2 regions of the Streptomyces sp. NPDC111606 genome follow, and region 1 is predicted to be linked to the other one. Evidence: riboswitches for the same ligand, from Rfam matches in the RefSeq annotation. Region 1 holds a riboswitch; the other holds the start of a gene.
The links. A riboswitch is a leader RNA that binds a small molecule or an ion and turns the genes downstream of it on or off. The one in region 1 is predicted to bind cobalamin.
Positions count from the first base shown of each region.

Region 2: another riboswitch for cobalamin. It lies ahead of ACZ7M7_RS12265 (energy-coupling factor ABC transporter permease); the one in region 1 lies ahead of ACZ7M7_RS00325 (cobalamin biosynthesis protein).

Region 1 covers NZ_JBVKBY010000001.1:61,057-64,455, forward strand. Annotated here, with positions in the region: gene ACZ7M7_RS00315 (inorganic phosphate transporter) at 1-1,108, shown strand, start outside; gene ACZ7M7_RS00320 (hypothetical protein) at 1,162-1,383, shown strand; cobalamin riboswitch at 1,500-1,639, shown strand; gene ACZ7M7_RS00325 (cobalamin biosynthesis protein) at 1,742-2,683, shown strand; gene ACZ7M7_RS00330 (cobyric acid synthase) at 2,680-3,399, shown strand, end outside.
Region 2 covers NZ_JBVKBY010000003.1:107,102-110,500, forward strand. Annotated here, with positions in the region: gene ACZ7M7_RS12250 (ATP-binding cassette domain-containing protein) at 1-8, opposite strand, end outside; gene cbiQ (cobalt ECF transporter T component CbiQ) at 5-754, opposite strand; gene ACZ7M7_RS12260 (energy-coupling factor ABC transporter substrate-binding protein) at 761-1,141, opposite strand; gene ACZ7M7_RS12265 (energy-coupling factor ABC transporter permease) at 1,153-1,860, opposite strand; cobalamin riboswitch at 1,891-2,076, opposite strand; gene ACZ7M7_RS12270 (Pls/PosA family non-ribosomal peptide synthetase) at 2,265-3,399, shown strand, end outside.

The sequences.
Region 1 (3,399 bases):
CAAGGTCGCGGTGGCCATGTCCGCCGCGCTGAACCTTGTAGGCGCTTTCCTCTCCGTGGAGGTCGCCAACACGATCTCCAAGGGTCTCGTCGACGAGACCGGCATCCGTCCCGAGGTCATCTTCGCCGCGTTGGTCGGCGCGATCCTCTGGAATCTGCTGACCTGGCTGGTGGGCCTGCCCTCCAGCTCCTCGCACGCCCTGATGGGCGGTCTGATCGGCGCCACCATCGCCTCGGCCGGCGTCGGCGCGGTCCACGGCGACGCGCTCGTCACCAAGGTGCTGATCCCGGCGATCGCCGCCCCGCTCGTCGCGGGAATCGCCGCGCTGCTGGGCACACGCCTGACCTACTCGCTCGGCAAGAAGGCCGACGGCGAGTCCGCCAAGAAGGGCTACCGCGCCGGCCAGATCGCCTCGGCCGGCCTGGTCTCCCTGGCCCACGGCACCAACGACGCGCAGAAGACCATGGGCATCATCACCCTCGCCCTGGTCGCCGGCGGCACCCTCGCGCCCGACTCCGACCCGCCCATGTGGGTCATCCTCTCCGCGGGCCTGGCCATCGCGCTCGGCACCTACCTCGGCGGCTGGCGCATCATCCGCACCATGGGCAAGGGCCTGACCGACCTTCAGCCGCAGCAGGGCTTCGCCGCCCAGACCAGCGCGGCCACCGTCATCCTGGCCTCCTCCCACCTCGGCTTCTCCCTGTCCACCACGCACTCCGTCTCCGGCGCGGTGATGGGCGCGGGCCTCGGCCGCAAGGGCGGCGTGGTCCGCTGGTCGACGGCGACCCGCATGTTCGTCGCCTGGGGCCTGACCCTCCCGGCCGCCGCGCTGGTCGGCGCGATCGCGGAGTACGTGACGGGCTTCGGTGCCTGGGGCACGGCCGTCGTCGCGGTCTTCCTGGTCGCCTCCAGCGCCGCGATCTGGAAGATCTCCCGCCGCGAGGTCATCGACCACACCAACGTCAACGAGTCCGACGAGCCGGCCGGCGTGGTGACCACGGCCATGGCCGCCGTGACCCCGCCGCCCGCGGGCACGGCGACCGAGGAACTCACGGCCACCATCCCGGCCCAGTCCTCGGAGCCGAAGCCTTCGAAGGCCTCCGTCTGACGCACCCGGTCATTCCAGTCACTCCCCCCTCACTCACTCAAGAAAGCAGAAGCATGAAGATCGACTGGGCGGCACTCGGCTCCGTCTTCGGCGTCAGCCTCGTGGTGACCGTGGCCCTGGTGGGTCTGTTCACCCTCGGCATCGCGGGCCTGTCCCGGCGCGAACGGGCCGTGGCGCAGGGCGACTCGGCCTCTCTCGCGGTCACGGGCGCGTACGCGTGCTTCGCGGCATGCGCGGCGGCAGTGGCGTACGGCATCTATCTGATCGTGGCCTGACGCACGACGCGCACCACCTGAAACACCCGAGGTGCGGGACGGATCACCGTCCCGCACCTCACTGCTGTGTGGGCCTTCGCACACTCTCCCTTCGCAGGTCAACGGCAAGTTGACGGCCGTTCCAACCCCGTGGTGGACTGCCGGAGCCAAGTGCGGCGGCAGGAGAGGAAGCCGGTGTGAATCCGGCGCGGTCCCGCCACTGTCACCGGGGTAGATAGCCCCGGGAGCCAGGAACTCTCACCGCCGGTCTCGTCGAACCAGGGCGCGGACACCCTGAGTGAGGACATAACGCGATGCTCGCCTGCCGATCGACATGCAGAACCGGACCCTCGTCTGACTCGACGATCGGCTGACCCCGATGCGTGCCGATCGCGTCTTCGCGTACGGCGCCGCCGCCGGACTTCTCGGTGATCTGCTGCTCGGCGATCCTCGCCGAGGGCATCCGGTCGCCGTGTTCGGGCGGACCGCCGACGCCGTGGAACGGGTGTTGTGGCGCGACCACCGCGCCTTCGGTGCGGTGCACACCGCCGTGTGCGCCGGTGGCGCCGTCGCGCTCGGTGCCGCCGCAGCTCGTCTCGTACGTACGTCCCCCGCCACTTCCGTCGCGCTGACCGGCGCCGCCACCTGGGCGGTCGTCGGGGGGACTTCGCTCGCCCGGGAGGCCCGGGGCATCGGGCAGGCACTGCAAGCGGGGGACGTCGAGGCGGCACGTGCCCGGCTGCCGCATCTGTGCGGGCGGGATCCGCAGGCACTGGACGCGGACGGCATCGCGCGGGCGGTCGTCGAGTCCGTCGCCGAGAACACCTCCGACGCGGTCGTGGGGGCGCTGGTGTGGGGCGCCGTGGCAGGCGTTCCCGGGCTGGTCGGGTTCCGCGCGGTGAACACGCTCGACGCCATGGTCGGGCACAAGTCGCCCAAGTACCGGCGCTACGGCTGGGCTTCGGCGAGGCTCGACGACGTGGCGGGGTGGCCGGGATCCCGGCTGACCGCCGTACTCGCCGCCGTCGCCGGGGGTGACCCCCGTGGGGCGGTACGAGCGTGGCGCGCCGATGCCGCACAGCACCCGAGCCCCAACGCGGGGCCCGTGGAGGCCTCGTTCGCGGGGGCGCTCGGGGTCCGGCTGGGCGGGACGCTGTCGTACGGCGGACGGGTCGAGCACCGGCCCGTGCTGAACGGGGACGGGCGGGCCGTCGGCACGCAGGACATCGAACGGGCCGTACGGCTGTCGCAGCGCGTCGGTTGGCTGGCGCTCGGCGTCTGTGTCGCCGCGCGCCGCATCGCGAAGGGGCGTACCTCATGACGGGCGGTGGTCTTCTCGTCGCCGGCACCACATCCGACGCCGGCAAGAGCGTCGTCACCGCCGGGATCTGCCGGTGGCTGGTGCGGCAGGGAGTGAAGGTCGCGCCGTTCAAGGCGCAGAACATGTCCCTCAACTCGTTCGTGACGCGTGAGGGCGCCGAGATCGGGCGGGCGCAGGCCATGCAGGCACAGGCGTGCCGGGTCGAGCCGACCGCGCTGATGAATCCCGTGCTGCTCAAGCCCGGTGGGGAGCAGAGCAGTCAGGTCGTGCTGCTGGGCAAGCCGGTGGGTGAGCTGAGCGCACGCGGCTATCACGGCGGGCGGCAGCAGCAGTTGCTCGGGACCGTGCTCGACTGTCTCGCCGAGTTGCGGGGCACGTATGACGCGGTGATCTGTGAGGGGGCCGGCTCTCCGGCCGAGATCAATCTGCGGCGGACCGACATCGTCAACATGGGGATCGCCCGCAATGCCGGGCTGCCCGTGCTGGTGGTGGGTGACATCGACCGCGGGGGCGTGTTCGCCTCCTTCTTCGGGACGGTCGCCCTCCTCTCACCCGAGGATCAGGCGCTCGTCGCCGGGTTCCTGGTGAACAAGTTCCGCGGCGACGTCAGCCTCCTGGAGCCGGGGATCGACATGCTGCACGGCCTCACCGGACGGCACACCTACGGCATCCTCCCCTTCCAGCACGGCCTGGGCATCGACGAGGAGGACGGGCTG
Region 2 (3,399 bases), on a different contig from region 1:
TCGCTCATGGCAGGGCCTTTTCCAGTACGAGGGTGAGGGCGGCCAGCGCCGCGAGGAGGGCGCAACTCGCGGTGGTGAAGCGGACGGACACGCGGGCCTCGGGCACCAGGACACGCAGGGTGCCGTCGTAGCCGCGCCCGGCGAGCCCGGCCTGGAGCCGGGTGGCCCGGTCGAAGGCCCGTACGAAGGCGGTGGCGCCGAGTCCGGCCAGGGAACGCCACTCCGCGGCCCGGCTCGTGTGCCCCAGCCGGGCTGCCTGGGCGTCCCGGATACGGCGCACGGAGTCCAGGAGCAGGAAGCTCATGCGGTACGTCACCAGGGCGACGTCCACGACGGGTGCGGGCACCCCCGCCTTCACCAGGCGGGGCAGCAGGTCGGACATGGGGGTGGTGAAGGCGAACAGCAGGACCCCGAGCGAGGCCGCCGAGGTGCGCAGCAGCAGTTCCCCGGCCCGCAGCGGGCCGTCGTCCGCGAGGGACACGAAGCCCTCCGGGCCGCCCACCTGGACGAGCAGGGTGACCGCGCCGGTCACGCAGAAGCCCAGCGGCACGCGATAGGCACGCCACAGCCGGCGGCCCGGCACGCCCGCCGGTCCCAGCAGCGCCACGAGGGACGTGAGGAGCACCAGGGCCGCGCCCGGCCAGGGCGGCAGCGAGATCGCGAGCACGGTGAGACCCAGTCCGAGGACGGCCTTGTCCACCGGATGACGGCGGCGCCAGCGACTGCTGTGCGCCGCCGCGTCGATCGGCAGCACGACTGATCAGGCCCTTTCGGCCGTGGACTCCTCGGCGGTCGCGGTGCCACCGGCCGCGCTCCCGGTGTCCCGGGCCCGCTCCAGCGCCCGCTGCTCGCCCTGCCGCCTGCCCCGGTGCACGCCGAAGTAGTAGGCGAGGACACCGGCGCCGAGGGCGGCCTGGAGGGAGAACAGAGCCGACTCGATCTCACCGGACGGCGGCTCGTACAGCGGGGAGAACCAGGGCTCGTAGTCCGGCTTGATCTCGGTGATCGCGGTCTCCGCCTCGGAGTCGGCGCCCGTGAAGGGCTCCTCCTTGTGGTCGCCGAGGCCGAAAGCGAGCGGCAGGACCGCGAGCGCGGCCACCACGAGCAGCAGCAGGACGTTGATCTTCGTGTTCTTGCTCATCGGACGCCTGCTCATCGGGCCACCGCCTCGGTCTCGGTCTCGGTCCGGGACCGCTTCTTGGTGAGGAGCACGCCCAGCCGGGTCAGCTCGCCCTTGCTGGACTGCACCAGCAGCCGCATCACGAGCACCGTGAGCAGTCCCTCGCTCACCGCGAGGGGGATCTGAGTGATGGCGAAGATGGAGCCGAACTTGCCGAGCGCGCCCAGGAATCCGCTGCTCGGGTCGGGGAACGCGAGCGCCAGCTGGACGCTGGTGACGCAGTAGGTGGACAGGTCGGCGACGAACGCCCCGAAGAACACCGCCACCATCAGCGGCACGTCGTAGCGGCGCAGCAGTTTGTAGATCGCGTATCCGGCCCAGGGGCCGACGATCGCCATCGAGAAGACGTTGGCGCCCAGCGTGGTCAGGCCGCCGTGCGCGAGCAGCAGCGCCTGGAAGAGCAGCGTGATGGTGCCGAGGACCGCCATGATCGGCGGCCGGAAGAGAATGGCGCCCAGCCCGGTCCCGGTGGGATGCGAGCAGCTCCCGGTCACCGAGGGCAGCTTCAGCGCGGACAGGACGAACGTGAAGGCTCCGGAGGCGCCGAGGAGCAGCGTGCTCTCGGGGTGCTCCCTGACCTCACGGGTGAGCGAACGGACTCCGTGGACGACGAACGGAGCGGACGCGACGCCCCAGGCGACCGCGTGCGCCGGCGGGAGGAAACCCTCGGCTATGTGCATGGCTCAGCAGACCCTCTCCAGCACCTCGTGGATGGTTGACGCGCCTTGGCCGGTCTCCTGGCTGACGGGTACCACCGCCCGTGCTCCGCCTTCCCGGGTCCCGAAGGACCCAGTGGCTGCCCGTGAGGGCTGGAGCCGGACTTCCCGATTCACAGTGGCGAGGGCCGCACCGGCATCACACCGGATTTCCCGTTCACCAAGGCGTGGTGACAGTAGTGCCCGCACAGGGTGGCTGACAAGCGCGCCTCGGGGGCGTGAAAGGGGCGTTCGCGCGCCGCGGGGGCGGGGTGGGCCGGCCGCGTCCTCCGCAACTGCATGTACACCCTGGGTAATCGAATGCGGTTCGAGTAACAGAAGTTTGTAAAAAGGGTGATCCGTACGCGTATCGGCGCCGAATCAAGTGCATGGAGGAATCCACGGCTCTGCTGGACGGACGCGGTGAACCGGCCGCCATCGAGAGAACCCTCGCCGCGGTGCTGGCCGAGGTCGTGCGGACCGAACAGGTGCCGGTAGAGGGGCACTTCTTCGACGACCTGGGCGCCGACTCGCTGGTGATGGCGCACTTCTGCGCACGTGTCAGGAAGCGCGCGGATCTGCCCTCGGTGTCGATGAGGGACGTCTATCGGCACCCGACGATCAGGAGCCTGGCGACGGCGCTCGCGGATGCCGAGCCGGCGCCCCGGGCGCAAACCGCGGCCGTGGTCCCGGCACCGGAGTCGCCGGCCCCGGAGCCGGTCCGGTCCGCGGCGGGCAAGCGGCAGTACGTCCTGTGCGGCGCCCTGCAGTTCCTGGCCTTCCTGGCGTACGCCTACCTCCTCGCCTTCGGCACCGCTCTGGGCTACGGGTGGATCTCCGCCGGATCGGGCGTACTCGATGTGTACGTGCGCTCGGTCGTGTTCGGGGGCGCGGCCTTCTTGGTCCTGTGCGTCCTCCCCGTCCTTGTGAAGTGGACCCTCGTAGGCCGGTGGAAGCCTCAGCACATCCCCGTCTGGAGCGTCAGGTACGTCCGCTTCTGGATCGTCAAGACGCTGGTGCGGGCGGATCCGATGGTGCTGTTCAGCGGCTCCCCGCTCTATCTGCTCTACCTCAGGGCGCTGGGCGCGAAGGTCGGGCGGGGCGCCGTCGTCCTCTCCCGGAACGTGCCCGTGTGCACCGACCTGCTCACCATCGGTGACGGCGCCGTCGTTCGCAAGGACTCGTTCTTCTCCTGCTACCGGGCACACGCCGGACTGATCCAGACGGGCCCCGTCACCCTCGGCAGGAACGTGCTGGTCAGCGAGGCCACCGTCCTCGACATCGACACGGCGCTGGGCGACGGGGCACAGCTCGGACACGCCTCCTCGCTGCATCGTGGGCAGGCAGTGCCCGACGGCGAGCACTGGCACGGGTCACCGGCACAGCGGACCGACGTGGACTACCAGGTGGTCGGGCAGGTCCGCTGCGGCGCGGTGCGCAGGGCGACCCACAGCCTTCTGCAGCTGCTGCTCGCGCTGGTCGTGTACATACCCCTGGCGGTCGGCGGTGTGGCCGCACTGCTCG